One region of the Paenibacillus shenyangensis genome, then DNA from elsewhere that is predicted to be linked to it. Evidence: riboswitches for the same ligand, from Rfam matches in the RefSeq annotation. Region 1 holds a riboswitch; each other region holds the start of a gene.
What was found. Region 1 has a riboswitch for glycine ahead of H065_RS0111830 (amino acid permease). Riboswitches for the same ligand answer to the same signal wherever they lie in the genome.
Positions count from the first base shown of each region.

Region 2: another riboswitch for glycine. It lies ahead of gcvT (glycine cleavage system aminomethyltransferase GcvT); the one in region 1 lies ahead of H065_RS0111830 (amino acid permease).
Region 3: another riboswitch for glycine. It lies ahead of sdaAB (L-serine ammonia-lyase, iron-sulfur-dependent subunit beta); the one in region 1 lies ahead of H065_RS0111830 (amino acid permease).

Region 1 is NZ_AOIG01000013.1:16,663-22,567, reverse strand. It holds gene H065_RS27000 (S-layer homology domain-containing protein) at 1-42, shown strand, start outside; gene H065_RS0111830 (amino acid permease) at 148-1,527, opposite strand; glycine riboswitch at 1,673-1,753, opposite strand; gene H065_RS25835 (MFS transporter) at 1,914-3,140, opposite strand; gene H065_RS0111820 (SLC45 family MFS transporter) at 3,561-4,940, opposite strand; gene H065_RS0111815 (hypothetical protein) at 5,375-5,611, opposite strand; gene H065_RS0111810 (DNA-3-methyladenine glycosylase family protein) at 5,680-5,905, opposite strand, start outside.
Region 2 is NZ_AOIG01000015.1:118,068-123,972, forward strand. It holds gene gcvPA (aminomethyl-transferring glycine dehydrogenase subunit GcvPA) at 1-1,331, opposite strand, end outside; gene gcvT (glycine cleavage system aminomethyltransferase GcvT) at 1,411-2,526, opposite strand; glycine riboswitch at 2,799-2,896, opposite strand; gene gcvH (glycine cleavage system protein GcvH) at 3,078-3,470, shown strand; gene H065_RS0113015 (SDR family oxidoreductase) at 3,936-4,781, shown strand; gene H065_RS0113020 (DUF2569 family protein) at 4,990-5,523, shown strand; gene H065_RS0113025 (GNAT family N-acetyltransferase) at 5,605-5,905, shown strand, end outside.
Region 3 is NZ_AOIG01000006.1:168,109-174,013, forward strand. It holds gene H065_RS0104845 (ring-cleaving dioxygenase) at 1-47, shown strand, start outside; gene sdaAA (L-serine ammonia-lyase, iron-sulfur-dependent, subunit alpha) at 273-1,166, opposite strand; gene sdaAB (L-serine ammonia-lyase, iron-sulfur-dependent subunit beta) at 1,186-1,851, opposite strand; glycine riboswitch at 2,136-2,248, opposite strand; gene H065_RS0104860 (sensor histidine kinase) at 2,408-5,191, opposite strand; gene H065_RS0104865 (response regulator transcription factor) at 5,761-5,905, shown strand, end outside.

The DNA.
Region 1 (5,905 bases):
GCTATTATTAGCAGATTGTTGCAAAACTCAAGCCTTATTTAATAAATATAATTTAAAAAGCAGTGACCAGATTTCGAATATCTGGTCACTGTTTTTTTATCTTTTTATCTCTGAAATGAATTTTAAGCGTACCCACCTGTAACTATTTCATGTATCGGTTACGTGAGCACTCTGAATACTTCTTTTTGCTTTGCGAACTCGCAGAGAATACAGCACCAGCAGCAGAATAAACCATAGCGGCGTACACAGCAGCGCCGGACGTGTCTCCTGGGCGATCAGCATAATTACCAGGATCGCAGCGAACAGTGCCAGTACCGCATAGTTGATAAACGGAGTCAGAGGCGCTTTGAACTTGGATGCCTGGTGCAGATCGCGGCGGTTTCTTTTGTATCGGATATGGCAGACCAGAATCACGCCCCATACCCAAATAAAGCAGATCGCACTGATCGATGTTACAATCTCAAAAGCCTGTCCCGGAATCAGCTTGCTCAGCAACGCGCCACCGGAAATAACCAGCGTCGATACGAACAAGGAGCTGCTTGGTACATGATTGCGGTTAAGCTCACCAAACTTCTGGGGAGCCTGCCCTTTACGACTCAGATTATACAAAATACGGCTGGTCGAGAACATGCCGCTGTTGCACGCGGATGCTGCCGAGGTTAGTACGACAAAGTTGATAATGCCTGCTGCTACCGGAATACCAACCAGAGTAAATGTACGTACGAACGGACTTTCTGCCGGACTCAGCTGTGTCCACGGATTGATGCACAGCAATACGATCAATGCGCCTACATAGAAAAACAGAATGCGCAGCGGAATCTTGTTGATCGCTGACGGAATATTTTTCTGTGGATCTGCCGTTTCCGCGGCCGATACACCGACCAGCTCCACACCCACATAGGCGAAGACGACCATCTGGAACGAGAACAGGAACCCGGTAACCCCATTCGGGAAAATGCCGCCGTGCTCCCACAGATTACGGACGGTGACCGAGCCTGCATCAGTCTTGAAGCCCATGATCAGCAGCACGACACCAAGCCCGATCAATGCCAGAATCGTGATCACCTTGATCAGGGCGAACCAGAATTCCAGTTCCCCAAAATTCTTGACTGTCATCAGATTGAGCCCGAGCAGAATAATCAGGCACAGGACTGCCGGCATCCACTGCGGAATATCGAACCAGTACTGCACATATACGCCCACGGCGATCACATCCGCCATTGCGGTCATAATCCAGCAGAACCAGTAGGTCCAGCCGGTAATAAAAGCGGCTTTGGGTCCCAGATAATCTTCGGCAATATCCGTGAACGACTGGTAGCCTGCTTTGGAGAGCAGCAGCTCACCCAGTGCTCTCATCACGAAAAAGATAGCCATGCCGACGATCAGATACGTGATAATAATCGAAGGTCCTGCCTTCTCGATCGCTTTGCCCGATCCGAGGAATAACCCGGTTCCAATCGTACCTCCGATCGCAATCAACTGTACGTGCCGATTGGCAAGTTCTCTTTTTAATTCTTTCTGTGCCATGCTGATTTCCCCCTCAATCCTTGCGTAATTTACGTAAAAGTCCATAAAAAAAGAGACTGGATGTCATCCAATCTCCGGTGCACAAGAATATCAAAATATACACCTGCCCTATGGATCGCAATGATCCGCATGACAAATATATATTCGGTACTCTTCTGTCCTTTTGCCTGAGATTGTGAACCCTTCGGCGCCGCGGTTAATCCGCAGTCTCTCCAGAAGCTGCTCCTGCTATAGTGTGATCCATAGCAATCATAGCCCTTGAATAATTATGAAGTTATAAAACGGTATTGCTATGCTACCATATTACCGGCAATGTAAGCAATCCATCAGTGAAAAAAATTACAATTGCCTTTTTTATCCTTTTCATGTCTTTATATACTCCATGCTTAACCGAGCGCCTGTTTTTCTTCACCCGGCTGAGGTTTACGGTAAAATCGAATAAACATTAACAGTCCTACTAATGCCACAATAATACCTGACCAGAAAAACCATACCTGGACGCCATACCGGTCCACAACCGGGCCAGCCAGTGCGAGTCCGATCGGCGAAGACAGCAGTCCTATACTCGTAATCAGTGACAGAACCCGCCCCAGCATCTCCGGTTCATAGGCTTTCTGGATCATCGCCATATACGGACCGTTGAATAATGGAGCCGCCGCGCCCATCAGAAAAGACAAGGCAGCGAATCCCCAAAATGCTCTGCTGCCAATCATGCCGCTCAGCATACAGGTTATTCCGATAATGCCCAGACTCAGACTGATATAAGTGGAATCTTTCCATTTGGAAGCCAGTACGGACAGCAGCATACTGCCCAGGATCATCCCTATGCCAAATACGGCTTCGATCAGACTGGCACTGTATCCGCCGCGTCCAAAGTGCGACAGTGTCATTAGTGGAAATAGCATCGCCAGCGGCATAAATACGACACTGAATACAGCCATGGCGATGGTGATCGTCACAATGGATTGATCCGAGATCCATGTCTTCCAGCCCAGAATGAATTCCCGGCGAAAGGAAGGCTTCTCCTGAATCTCCTGCTTGGGTTGATCGATACGAACCAGCATCAGCATCGTATTGGCGATCAATGCCCCTACGACATCGAGCAGCAGCAATGTTCCCAGCGAAGTAGCCGAATATACGGCAATACCCAGCGCCGGTCCCAGCACACTGGAGGCAGAGAATACGAGCTGGTGCCAGCCGGCTACCCGTGTCAGCTGATCCTCCGGCGCAATCAGCGGAATCGCTGCCTGAAAGGAAGGTCCATGAAAAGCCGAAGCTGCCGAGCGGACAAACAGCACCACATAGACCACCCATAGACTCGGCTCTCCTGCCAAATAATACAGCCCGAGTGCAAGGCTGGATACCGCTATTACGCTGTCCGCTACGATCATGGTAATCTTGCGATTCCAGCGGTCCAGCCATACTCCGATAAAGGGGCCGAGCAGTGCCTGCGGCATAAACCCAACCAGCGCAGCAATCATTAATATTGAAGCCGAACCTGTGGTCTCGGTCAGATGCCAGATAATAGCGAATTGAACCATCGAGGAAGTCAGGATCGAGAAGATCTGTCCACTAAAAATGAATGCGAATTTCCGTTTCCAATCTGCATGCATAATGATACCCTCTCCTTTTCTGTACATTTGAAGCAACAAAAAAGCAGATCTGTGCCCATAGGGGCTCCGATCTGCTTCATAACGTACAGGAACATAGCAGGACAACATAACATACAGCCGTCCGGATCGCGTTCAATGTCCATATACGTAAAGATAAGCATCACAAAAGAAGCCCTCCTCAACAGGGATTTTTCTTTTTCGGCTGCTTAACGTAAACGCATGGAATGAATCATTGAGCGCCATCCTCCTTTGTATTAGATGGGTTCATACTATCATTAAAGTAATTATATGTAAATTAAAGAACGAGAGAATTCTGTCTATATATCGTATACATGCCAAAAAGAGAAAGAGACCTTAATGTCTCTTCCTCTTCTGAATGTTTGAACAATTTGCCAGCTTATGTAGCCAGTCGTATACCTCTTAGTTCAACGTCTGATGATCTCGTCTTGCATAGGTTTCCTTAATTGTCCCTACCGTAAATGCTCCAATGACCAGCAGCACACCCGAAATCAGGATCATGACCGGCATCGATGAACCAAGTGCCGGGAACAGGGCAAAGCTCAGACAGGAAGCAATAATCTGCGGTAGGCAGATACTGCCGTTGAACAGACCCAGGTACGTACCCATATTTTCCCCGGACAATGCATTAGTCAGCATAGTGAAAGGGAAAGTCATCATCGCTGCCCAGGCAATACCGATCAGCAGGAAGGATACGACCAGGGCTCCCTGGCTATGAATGAAGAAGACCGAGCCGAACCCGATACCTCCCAGCACCAGACTGAGTGCATACCAAATTTTGCGTTTGTTGTTCGACATGTTGGCGAGTACGAGTGACCACAGTACAGCGGCTACCGATTGTACTGCCGACAGAATACCGAACCAGTTACCCGCCGCCTGATACGCAGCAGTGGAAGGATCGGCTGTGTTCCATACATTTGCTGCGACCGCTCCGGTACCGTAGGTCCACAGATACTGGAATCCCATCCAGCAGAACAGCTGTACCAGAGATACCGTCCAGAATACCCGTGGTGCAGTGCGCAGCAGACTCCACATGCCTGCTTTGGGCTTGCTGGTCTCATCTGTAATACCGTGGTAGGCTGCATATTCAGCTGGCGTATATTCTTTGACTTTGAATACCGTGAATAAACTGCAGACGATCAGCACAACAGCGCCGACATAGAACGAAATAACAACAGACTGCGGAACCACGCCCGGAGCTGCATTATTCGAGACGCCCAGCATCGTCAGCAGGAACGGGAAAATACAAGCGATAACCGCACCGCTATTCGACAGAAAGCTCTGGATGGAATAGGCAAATCCCTTTTGCTCCTCGTTGACCATATCGCCAACCATCATTTTAAAAGGCTGCATGGCTACGTTTGAGGATACATCCATAAACAAAATCGTAATCGCGCCAAACGTGAGCGCTGCCATTGGACCAAATCCAAAGCTGCCCGAGTTCGGCAGCAGGCACATCACGATAACCGCAACAATAGCACCCATCAGCAGGTACGGAATCCGTCTTCCCAGCCTTGGCATCCATGTGCGATCCGAGAAATAGCCCACTAGTGGCTGTACAATCAGCCCTGCCAACGGCGGCAGGATAAAGAAGAATCCAAGGCTATGAGGATCGGCACCAATCGTCTGAAAAATGCGTCCCATATTGGAACTCTGCAGTGAGAACGCCATCTGTACTCCCAAAAATCCAAAGCTGATCATCCAGATCATGTGAAGGGGAAGCGCAGGCAGTTGCTGACGGGTAACTTTTTTGCCTTTTTTATTAAGCTGTTCTGCTAACATAATATCCTCCTAATCCGATTCCATAGATTGTTGCTGTTCTTCATCGGTAATGGCCAAGAAGCCGTGTTTGCGCAATCGTTTGCTCAAAAGCCAAAGTAAGGGTTTTCAGTAAACTATGTAAGCTAAAGTGTAAATAATTGCGTGTTACCAAGGTTCCTGGGATAACTGTGTAGAAACAGACGATTGAATATGTAGTGCATTTGGTATGAAATTATAAGTTATTATAGTATTATCTTGCGATTTATGCAACCGTTTGCATCAAAGGATATGTAAAAATATTTATCCATTTTGTGAATACTGTTCTAATCGGACAACAAAAAGGTACTGGTTCTTTTCAAAACCAATACCCTTTTTGACTTTGGTATGTAAATGAACCTAGACACGGGCAGCCTATCTGCTTGCTAAAAGTGTACGTTAATTAATAACATCTTCTGCTATCCTTTGACGGTAGACTTCGAAATGAGCTTCCATGCAAATGGACCGGTCATGAACAATGCCCCTGTCAAAAGAAAACCAGATCCATATATAAGCAGACTTGTATCTTGCGCGGGTATTAGTAATCCAGCTCTATAAATAGATTCTCCGCGCGCCGTCGTCATGAGAACATCGATACCTTGAAATAGAAAATACACACCAGCCGCCAAGCACAAGATCATCACTACTTTTTTCATTACTTACCTCCCTTCTATATGAACAATATAATAAAAAAGGTCTTCATCACCCAGTCCCAATTGGTATTTTAATACAGAAACCGCCACAAATAAAACGTTGCATATGATTCCCATAGCGACCACCCGGCAGACAGCTCCAAAATATGTGCCTTGGTCGGCTTGGCCTCCAGACCCAGTACATGCTTAATCGAGTTATGCAGCCCTACATCGTCAATTGGAAAAGCTGACGGCATTCGTAGACAGCGCATCAGCACATAATGAGCCGTCCATGGACCAATGCCGCGGATCTGTACG
Region 2 (5,905 bases), on a different contig from region 1:
GCCAATTGATCAATCTCGGATTTGGTACGCTTTTCCGTTACGGCAAACAGCATGTGACCGGATAATTCCGGATAGGATAGACCCAGATCATATCCACCGATAACGCCCTGCTCCAGCAGCTTCAGATTCAGCTCGGCAGCAGAGGTGCCTTCCGGCAGAGTAATCACGAATTCATTGAAGAATGGGGACTGGAATGTCAGCTTCAGACCAGCTACAGAAGACAGTTTCTGTGCAGCATAGTGGGCTTTTTGAATATTCAGATCTGCGACGTCGATCATGCCTTGTTTGCCCATAATCGACATATAGACCGAGGCAGACAAGGCAAGCAGCGCCTGGTTGGAACAAATATTGGAAGTCGCTTTGTCACGGCGGATATGCTGTTCACGGGTCTGTAGCGTTAGTACAAAGCCGCGCTTGCCATCACGGTCTTTCGTCTGGCCGACGATTCGTCCAGGCATACGGCGCATCTGTGCTTGCGATACAGCGAAGAATCCACAGGTAGGGCCACCGAGAGACATGGAGATACCAAGCGGTTGTGCATCACCGACTACGATATCGGCTCCGAGCTTGCCCGGTGCTTCCAGCAGTCCGAGTGAAATTGGATTGGTACTGACAACGAGCAGAGCACCATTCTCATGAGCCAGATCTGCAGCAGCACGTATACCTTCAATACCACCAAAGAAGTTCGGGGATTGTACCAGTACAGCTGCTGTCTGATCGTCCAGTACTTCGGCGAGTGCGCTGATATCCGTTACTCCGTCACCATAGGCAACTTCAACTACTTCCAGATTCAGACCGCGTGCATAGCTGCGTACAACAGCGCGTGCTTCCGGATGAATTGTGGAGAAAGCGACAATCTTGGTCCGTCCGGTTGCGGAAGCTGCGAGTGAAGCGGCTTCTGCCAGAGCAGTTGCTCCATCGTACATACTCGCATTGGCTACAGCCATTCCGGTCAGTTCACAGATATAGGACTGGAATTCAAAAATCGCCTGTAGCTCGCCCTGGCTGATCTCCGGTTGATATGGAGTATATGCGGTGTAGAATTCGGAGCGGGAAATTACATGGTTGATGACCGATGGGACATGATGATCATAAATGCCTGCTCCAAGGAAGCTCGTATAACGATCGGTATCGGCATTACGCCCAGCCAGTTGTCCCATATGACGGGTGAGTGCATACTCGTCCAGCATCTCCGACATAGGCAGCGTACCCTGATAACGGACAGCTGCAGGAATATCTTTGAACAGATCCTCGATGGATGACGCGCCGACAACAGCCAGCATATCGGCTTCATTTTGCGGCGTCATCGGAATATAGCGATGCAATTTCATTGTATATACTCCTTTCGGCAGATCAGGCTGCCGGATAATGGGGAAAGATGTTCAGTGTGAAGAATACTTAAGCGAACAATCAGACAGTTACCGGCTTTCTTTTATAAAAAGGAGCCTTGACCACTTCGGCTTTGAGCATTTTGCCGCGAATCTCTACCTCGATGACAGTTCCGATAACAGCATGTTCGGCTTCAATCAAAGCCAGTCCCAGATTGCGTTTGAGAGTAGGAGACTGTGTACCGGTAGTGACTTCGCCAATCTGGCGACCTTCCAGGAATACGGGATAATGGGAGCGGGGAATACCACGATCGATCATTTCCACGCCAACCAGCTTGCGGGGAGCCCCCTGTTCCTTTTGCTTCAGCAGCACATCGCGACCGATAAATTCACCTTTATCCAGTTTTACAAAGAAACCAAGACCAGCTTCCAGCGGTGTAATATCTGCAGACAGCTCCTGGCCATACAGCGGCAGCTTGGCTTCAAAGCGGAGTGTGTCCCGTGCTCCTAGTCCGCATGGAACGAGTCCATCCGGTTCACCTGCTGTCAGCAGTCCGGTCCAGATCTGACCTGCCTGATCGGCAGGAGCATAAATCTCATAGCCGTCTTCACCGGTGTAGCCGGTACGGGACAGGATTACTTTGGCACCAAAGAGCTCCGCATCGGCAATAAAGGAAAAACCGGGGATATTGCTGTACACTTCACTGCCAGCTGCTTTGGCCAGAATACTGGCGGCCAGCGGACCCTGCAGAGCGATCAGCGCAGTCTGCTCGGAAATGTTCTTCAGGGTTACACCTTCCGGTAAATGCTTCTCCAGCCATTCGATGTCTTTGTCGATATTGGAGGCATTGATAACGAGCATATAATGTTCTTCGCCCAATCGGTACACGAGTAAATCATCCACGACTCCACCAGTCGGATAGCACATTAGTGTGTACTGAGCCTGACCGTCCTGCAACCGGGATACATCATTGGTAAGCATATTTTGCAGATAAGCTAGTGATCCGTTGCCGCTGATCATAACCTCACCCATATGGGAAACATCGAATAGTCCTGCTTGTTCGCGAACGGCTTCATGCTCTTTTTGAATACCTGTAAACTGGACAGGCAGGTCCCAACCGCCAAAATCAATGCAGCGTGGAGAACCGGATGCAGCATATAACGGATATAGCGGTGTACGCTTGAGTTCTGTAGTCATGAATGATTCACCTCATGGTTTATTTGATAAAAACAAAAAACAGAGAGGATCAGGAAATAAACAGGCATCGCCCGCATTTTCCTTTTCCTCCCTGTCCTTGGTACCTGAGAGTTACCTTATTCATCCGATGCGTAATGATCATACAGCATAATCCATTGTGGTATGCTATACTCCTCATAAAAGCACAGAGCCGATATAAGTTTCCCCTTTGGTGATCCGCTCAGGTATGATTATGATAGCTGTTCATAACCGTCGGATTCTCTCCAGAGCCGCGTCCAGTACAGGTCCTTTTGCCTGAGAGATTCACCTTGACGGCTTACTCCTTCGGCGCTGCCCTGGTGCTGGTGGCAGTCTCTCCCTGTACGTTCATCCGCTCACATATTATGTTATGTATTTCCGAACATTCAGTAATAAGAATGTTAAAAATGTATGTATATTATATTAATACTTGATTCATAGAGGGATGTCAAGACTCTTGACAGCGTAATCTTCCTTACTATACGCTTGTGGCATCATAACCAAATCATGACATGAATCGGAGGAATAGGACAATGAGTGAGATCAAAGACCAATTGTTGTACAGTGAAGAGCACGAATGGGTAGAACGTATTAACGAAGACACGGTACGTATCGGCATTACCGACTTTGCCCAGCACCAACTGGGAGATATCGTATTTGTAGAGCTGCCAAAAGCAGGACGCGAAGTAGCTGCTGATGAAGAAGTAGGAACAGTTGAATCTGTCAAAACGGCATCGGAGTTGTTCTGTCCGCTGGCAGGTACGGTCGTTACGTTCAATGCGGATCTGGAAACCGAGCCTGAACTGGTTAACTCCGACCCTTATGGACGCGGATGGATGATCGAATTGAAAGTTACCGGTGATCTGGAAAGTGCGTTATCCAAACTGATGGATGCCAAAGCCTACGCCGAGCACGCTCAGGATTAATCGGTCGGCCAACAGATGGTGATAGCATGTTTATTTCTTGTATAGTTGGCTGTAGATGAGTCACTGCAGGTACAGGATTAACAGTCAACCATACATATAACCTTTACAGAACCAATACTTATCCGAAAATGGATATCATATCTGTTTCCTGGATAAAGTGTATTTCAACTGCGAACACATTACGTACAAGCACATTACGCAAAAAGAGATCCAGCAGCTTGCATACTGTAGCTGGGATAGCATACAGCTATTCTGGGGCAGCCAAGCTTGTCTGCTGTCTGCCGCTCATCAAGCAGGCCATCTTTTTGGTGTAATGTGCTTTTTGCTGTACAGGTCGTTATCCAGGATACAGTCTAGGACAGGATGCATGTTGGTTAGCAAGGATATCCGGTACGTCCTCCTGCATATGCGTGAAAAAGTCTCCTGACGTTTATTTAAAAGAATAAACCCAACAGGAGGAATACGATGAACGCAAAGCGGATATTCATTACAGGCGCCAATTCCGGCATGGGTCTGGCAGCAACTATCGAACTGGCCCGGCGTGGACATGAAGTAATTATGGGCTGTCGCAATGAAGAACGCGGCCAACAAGCGCTACACCAGGCGCGTCAGGAGAGCGGATCCGACAATATTACGTTGATGAAATGCGATCTGGGATCACTTGCGACCATCCGTCATTTTGCAGAAGAGTATAACAAGCGTTACGATTATCTGGATGTACTGCTTAATAATGCCGGAGTCGTTAACCTCAAACGTAAAGAGACATCCGACGGCTTTGAAATGAGTATCGGAGTGAATCATCTGGGACATTTCCTGCTGACCCATCTGATGTTGGACAGCCTGAAGCAAGCCAAAGCAGGACGTATTGTGGTCGTCAGCTCGGGAGCTTACAAATTGGGCAAAATTCATTGGGAAGACCCCAATCTTCACAGTGGCTATAATGTTATCAAAGCCTATGCGCAATCCAAATTAGCCAATATTTATTTTACCCGCATACTGGCCCAGCGGCTGGAAGGAACTTCGGTAACAGTTAACAGTCTGCATCCTGGGGCAGTAGCTACCAGTATCGGAATAGACCGGGAGACCGGTTTTGGCAAACGAATCCTCGCTTCAGTCGCCCATATGCCGTTTTTCCAAACGCCGGAGCAGGGAGCGGAGACAGCGATTTTCCTCGCAGATGATGCGTCGGTAGAGAGCAAATCGGGTGCTTATTATTACCGTAAACAGCTGCATCCCCTGCGCTCCAAAGCGGAAGATCAGCAGGAAGCCGAGCGGCTGTGGACATGGAGCGAACAGCAGGTGGGTCTGTAAAAATCTGCAGCTGAATCTATACCCTATGTATACTCTGACATTTACCATATATCGACTTGGTGAATACCGGGGAAATCAGATCATAATCACCCCATCCATAGTAAGAGTTAAAATGTGATTCTTCTGGAACCTGTGGTAGACTGAATAAGAATGTTGTTGCGGCATCAGGGACTGATGCTAATTTTCAGAGAAAAGAAGGTACGAAAAAATGAATAATAATTATCCGCCTAATCCGAATGACCATGAACGTGAACATCCGCCCTATGGTGCACCCCAGCCACCGGGCCCACGTCCTCCGCTGGTCGGTCTCGGTGGCTGGCTGGTCGTGTTCCAGATCTATATGTATTGGAGCCTGTTTATAGCACTGGTATCGATTCCTACCTACATAGCGGTGTTGTTCCTGGCAGCCAACGAAGATGCGCTTCCGGAGGAAGTACGCTCTGTGCTGTCCATGTATGGAGATAATCTGCAGTCGCTGTCGGTGTATGAGCTGATTGTAGCGATAATCCAGTTTGTGCTGCTGGTATTGATGATGGTACTGCTGTATACACACAAAAAGTCATTCCCGCGACTGGCCAGAATGTATCTGATTCTTAGTCTGGCTTTTGCTGTTATCGCCTTTTTCGTGGTGCCGCCTACATCGGGCATGGTAGCTTCGATGATCTGGGGAGCCGTATTAACACTGGCATGGAATATGTACTTTACACGTTCGGTACGTGTCAAAAACACATTTATTCGTTAAATTCTGCTCCCGGGTGAGGGAATAGACGAATCAGCATTCAGGTGGTATCGTAGATAAAAATAAATTCCAGGAGTGATACCCTTGAACAATGCTGTTTCCTATGAAATCAAGATTGCCCGGCAGGAGGATCTGCAGCCAATCGTAGAGATTTACAATGCTTCCATTCCAGCGCGTCTGGCAACAGCCGATACCGAACCGGTCACGGTGGAGAGCCGTCAGGCTTGGTTTGACGAGCATGTACCGGAACGCCGCCCGCTCTGGGTACTGTGGCAGGAAGGACAGATTGCCGGATGGGCGAGTCTGCAGACTTTTTATGGACGTCCTGCTTATAATGGAACTGTAGAATTGAGCGTTTATGTGCATAATGATTTTCAGGGAAAAG
Region 3 (5,905 bases), on a different contig from region 1:
GTACAGAGATCGAAGCCAAACTTCGCCCTCTGGTACTGCAAGATTAATCCTATAACCGACAAACCGCAGCCATCCCTGTTGATGACTGCGGTTTTTTTATTGATTTATACAAAAAAGGCAGCGCCCCCTTACAGGACGCTACCTTATATATATCTTTGTTGTGTTTATCGTATAATACGATCCCTGTCATGATATAAAAGAGGATCTTCTATGACTACAATTGATAATACATGTATTGAATCTATACTTTTGTACAGTTCTCATTCAGCAAATTAATTGCCGTTATTCTGTCTGCGACGACGCAGCTCTTCTGTAATTTTGCGACCGGTCGGTGTCTGGGCCAGACCACCACGTGCGGTTTCGCGATGTTCACTCGGCATCGAACGCCCTACCTGTAGCATAACATCCACCACTTCATCCGAAGGAATTGCACTGCGTACGCCGGCCAGCGCCATATCGGCAGCTGCCAGTGCATTTACTGCTCCGAGACCGTTACGTACAATACACGGAATCTCTACCAGTCCGGCTACCGGATCACAGATCAGTCCCAGCGTATTTTTGAGAGCCAGACCGACAGCATGCATCGCCTGCTCCGGTGTACCCTGTCGCAGTTCAACGACTGCTCCTGCCGCCATACCAATCGCCGAGCCTACCTCAGCCTGACAGCCGCCCTCTGCGCCGGAGATGGACGAGTTGTTGGCAATAACATAGCCGATCGCTCCAGCGGCGAACAAACCCATCACCATCTGCTCATCGCTCCAGCCAAACCGTTCCTGTGTGCTTACAAATACACCAGGAATAATACCACAGGACCCTGCTGTCGGTGTCGCGATAATGCGACCCATCGAAGCATTTACTTCGGATACGGCGAGGGCATAGGACATCGCTCGCGTTGCATCACTGCCAGATGCAGTTTCGCCATTATTCAGGTAATTGTATACCCGGCGTGCATCACCACCGGTTAATCCACTGCGAGACACTGTATCTTCCGTGATTCCTTTGTGTACGGCTTCTTTCATAATATGATAATAATCCGTCATCTGCTGAACGACTTCTTCGCGTGATACTCCGGTTTCCTTGACCTGCTCTTGCACCATCAGTTCTGCTATCGTTAGCGAACGTTCCTCGCATAGTCTGATAATATCTTTTAACGAACGGAATTGCATTCCGATTCACAACCTTCCATTAATCCAGATTAATAACTACCGCACGGGTGACATAAGGCAGCTGCTCGATTCGATCGAGTACTGCCTGAACCGGGGCACTATCAAGTTCGATGACTGTCATTGCCTCACCACTGCGTGATTTGCGGTCCACATCCATAAAGCCAATATTCAGCTCCGATTCGCTCAGGGTACGCGTAATATCCGCCAGTACGCCTTTGCTGTCCTGATGCTCTACTGCCAGTGTAGGGTACTGACCGGACCCTCTGAGATCGAACCCATTCATTTCATGGATCTCGATATTGCCGCCTCCGATCGAAGCACCTGCCAGTTCGGCGGTATGCTCACCCCGTTTTAGCCGGATGCGTACAAAGTTCGGATGCGGATAATTACCGCTTCCTTTATCAAATTGAATCGTCATTCCCAGTTGATCAGCTTCCTCCGCTGCATCCGGCAGACGTGGATCATCCGGACTGTAGTCCAGCAATCCGCCCACCAGCGCCAGATCCGTACCATGCCCCCAGTACGTCTCTGCAAATGAACCGTATAGAATAATATCCGCATGTTCCGGACAAACGCCTAGCAGCTGTCTGGCTGCCCGGCCCAGACGTGCTGCTCCTGCCGTATGTGAACTGGATGGACCGACCATCGATGGACCGATAATATTGAATACATTTTTAAAACGCATTCTGATTCCTCTTTCCCGCATATGCGCCTGTGAATTGTTATTTTGAACAAGTTGTTTTTCGGCAGAGTGTGCTGCAGATGTTCTCCGCCCTGCCGTCTGTCTCCGCTAAATATGAACATATTGCCATATCTAAATCAATTAACAGCAAAAAAGGACAGAGCATGGCCTGCAAGGGCCTATTGCTCTGTCCTCGTTACCTGAGAGTTTGGACGGACATGCCAGTATTGCCTACTGACATTGCTCCTGTCATACCCCTTGGGTGGCTTGCGCTCTCTCCAGAGTTGCGTCCGGCAGCGGTTCCTGGTACCTGAGAGATTGGCCGGGGGTTGGCATTCCCGCCGACTTGCTCCTTCGGTGGCGGATCACATACATCCGCAGACTCTCCCGCTATCTTCATTCGCAGTCTATTTTCATAGGGAAAACCCCTCTTTGGTTCTGCTCATTATCCTTGTCACCCCTAGCTTAATTCAGCGGGTATGACACTGTCAATTCCCCTGCCCAAAGTTACTTCGCGCTTGGATAAAATTGTCCGCTTTCCGTTTCGCGCAAACCTTTTTTAGAGGAAATCTTGGGATGGTGTATACTTCGGCAGTGTCAGTATAAATCTAGAGCCATGACCCGGATTGGAAAGTACCTGAAGCTGACCCTGATGATCATTTACAATAAGATTCGCGATATATAATCCCAGACCGGTGCCGCTTACTTTGCGGGAAGCAGCCGAATGCGAACGGAAAAATTTGCGGAACACATGCGGCTGATCCTGCTCCGGAATACCGATTCCGTAATCTTCGACTGCAATAACTACAGAATCTGCTTCCTCTTTGACACTGATATCAACAGCCATGCTGTCCGGTGAATACTTGAGCGCATTGCTGATCAGATTATGAATGACCTGAATCATACGGTGCTGATCACCCAAAATATACATTTCCTCACCATCACCATGTATACGAATGCGATGCCGTGAATGAATGTCCCATTGGTAGCACACAGTCTGGACCAGCTCACGTACCGGAAGACAGCTCATATGATATTCAATATGCCTTGCTTCGATACGCTGACTGTCCAGAAAATCATCCAGCAGTCTGGACAACCGGTTCCCTTCCTGCTGGATCGTATGCATGAACTCCTGGCGCTTGGCAGCCGGCATATCCTCATACATGGTCAGCATCTCAATATAGCCCATAATCGCCGACAGCGGCGTTCTCAGCTCGTGTGAGACAACGGTAATCAGCTCATCCTGCATCTGACGTACCCTTTTCTCTTCCGTACAATCACGGAAGACCAGTAGAAATCCATGCTTAATCTCTGCTATCGGATCGATCACCGGTGTAACGTAAAGCGACAGAATGCGATTGTTGTTCAAGCGGATCAGTTCGCCCTGCTCCCAGTGCTCCCCGCTGTTCATATAATGCTCCAGTCTGTCATTCAGGGAAAAGGTACTACCTGTAAGCTGATCCATATGAATCAACAGCTCAGTGATGGGCCGTCCTGTATAATCATCCAGATCGAACCAGGTCTGCATAGTCGGATTAATAAAGGAAATCAGCTGTTGGGAATCACACATAATGACTCCTTCTTCAACAGACTGCAGCAGATTGCCTGTAATACTTTTCTGCTTTTCGGCAGCTCCCTGTTCTTCCAGCAATCGTTCACTGAGGAGTTGCAACTGGCGCTCCTGCTCGGTGTGCTGCTGCTTCAGATGTTCCTCCTCTGTCAGATCATGCACAAAAAAGGTACGGAATGAATTGCCTTCCGCCAGCACTTTGCTGCGTGTGAGTTCTACCGGGAACAAGGTTCCATCCAGACGAATCGCCTGTACCGCAATACAGCTCTCACCGTCATCTGCAGGTTCGAGCAGAATAATGTCCGACAAAGGACGACCTATGACATCGTCCTGCCTGCAGCGAAACATCTGCTCGGCAGCCGGATTGAACTCGGTAATCCGCAGCTGACTATCTGTCGAAATAATTCCATCAATAGCCATCTGCAGAATAGCGCTTTTTTGCGCTTCGCTCTCCGCCAGATCAAACGTACGCTCCACTACCCGTATTTCCAGCAATTCTTTATCCTTCTTGATCTGCAAATACTGATATTCCATCGTACTGACAACGGACTTGAAGTTCCGAATCAGCCTCCGCACTTCCAGAATATTCGTCTCCGGCCAGTGAAGAGCGCGGTTCTCTTTGATTTTGGACGGAATATTATTAGAAGCCTGTGCTAGCTGCATCAGCGGACGGTTTAGTTTGCGGCTGATCGGCCAGGCCAGAATAAGTGCCAAAATAACGACGAGTAGTATTTTTATAATACTGCATAGATAAAATACATAATATGGGTTTAAATAAAAGTTAAGCGGCATAGTTAAGATGAGACGATATTGTTGCAACAATGGTACATTCATTACCAGATAAGACTCCTGCCATCGTTCCAGCTTGTACAGGGGCCTGTCAGGAAACTGCTGATACATGCTTCCATGCATAGGCTGATGCTCCAGCAGCAGCGTCTGATATCCTGTATTTTCTGCAAACCGTTCTGCCATTGGTGCTTTCATCGTAGTATACAGCGTCTGGCCGGTATCATCGACCAGCAACGAATCAATAGCAAAGTCCTTTTTGTAATCGATCATTAACAGTTGAATCCGGTCAGGGCGTACGAGCAAATTCTGCTGAATCTGCTGTATATAGAGCCGCGATGAACGAGTCATATATTCCGAGCCGTACCCCAATATATCTTCAAATTGCTGACGTCCGTTAACGAACATAACCAGCACAGAAGTCAGCACAACCGATGCCAGCAAATATTTGAAAATAATACGTCCCAGCGATATCGGATAAAATGGCCGATGCCCAATCGCTACCCGGCTCAGCAGTGATTCCACAATAATGGAAGCTGCCAGTCCATTCATAATGCCATTTAGCACATTATTCATGGTCAGCAGGCCAATCAACCGGCGATCGGTATGTTCCAGTACATACTGGTACACTATAAATAACAGAGGCAGTCCCACCAGTATCCAAAAAGCCGCATCCATTCTGAGCAGACTGCTCTTGGGGAACAGACGTGAGCCTATACATACGAAGATTAATTCCAGCTCTATCACTATCAGCAGGAATCCATAGTAGTCTGTCCACAAAAATGGCAGATTAATCAGTATCACTGCCGGGGCCGCAAACCTCAGTCCATATAATCTTAGAATGATCAGAGCAGCCGTACCGCCAAAAATAAATTGAAGAACAACCGATAAATCCAGCTTGAAGTAGTTTATTGCTATTCCCAAAATCGTCAGGACGCTGGTTCCCAACCAAGGATGTTTTAACCATTGAAGTAATTTGTAATTCATAACGAACGGTCCTTTCTCACGCGGACAGCAGCTTCACCCGAGAGACCGTCTGACTCCTAGTCATCGTATGTCTGAGTGCATGTATACCTGATTAAAAATTGCGAGTATGACATGATCTGTCTGTTACTTTTATCAGCATAAAATATTCCTTATCCACCATATCCGCTAACAATGGTACAATATATCCGTATTTGTCAGAAGGTTCGTTAGCGAAATCTGTATGTAAAGTATATTGCTGTCAGCTTGTTTTATTATAACGTCAAGAGACGGTTTGGAAAATAATTCATATTATGGCCGGATGTATAAAACTATAACCTCAGTAACTTTACTATCTTACATATTGAACAAAATTACCATGGGATCAACAAAATTTTTCTTGATTTAACCCATTAATCCATGATTCTGCAGAGCCTCCATACCAGGCTGCGAACCGGGCAGCTTGTACAATTGAACTTTTATACCGGTTTATTCGTATGTTCCTAAAGAATAGTTCACTTAAAACAGCTAATGGGCTTGATCGTCATGCATACTCATCAAGCTTATAATTTTCGCACAGGAGAGTGACTGGCATGCCCATCAAAGTTCTGCTTATTGAAGATGAGAAAAGTCTCGCCGATATGATTGCATTTTTCCTTCAGGAGGAAGGTTACCATACAGAGCTTATTCATGATGCCAAAGAGGCGATTGGCAAACTCAATGACTATCAGCCTGATA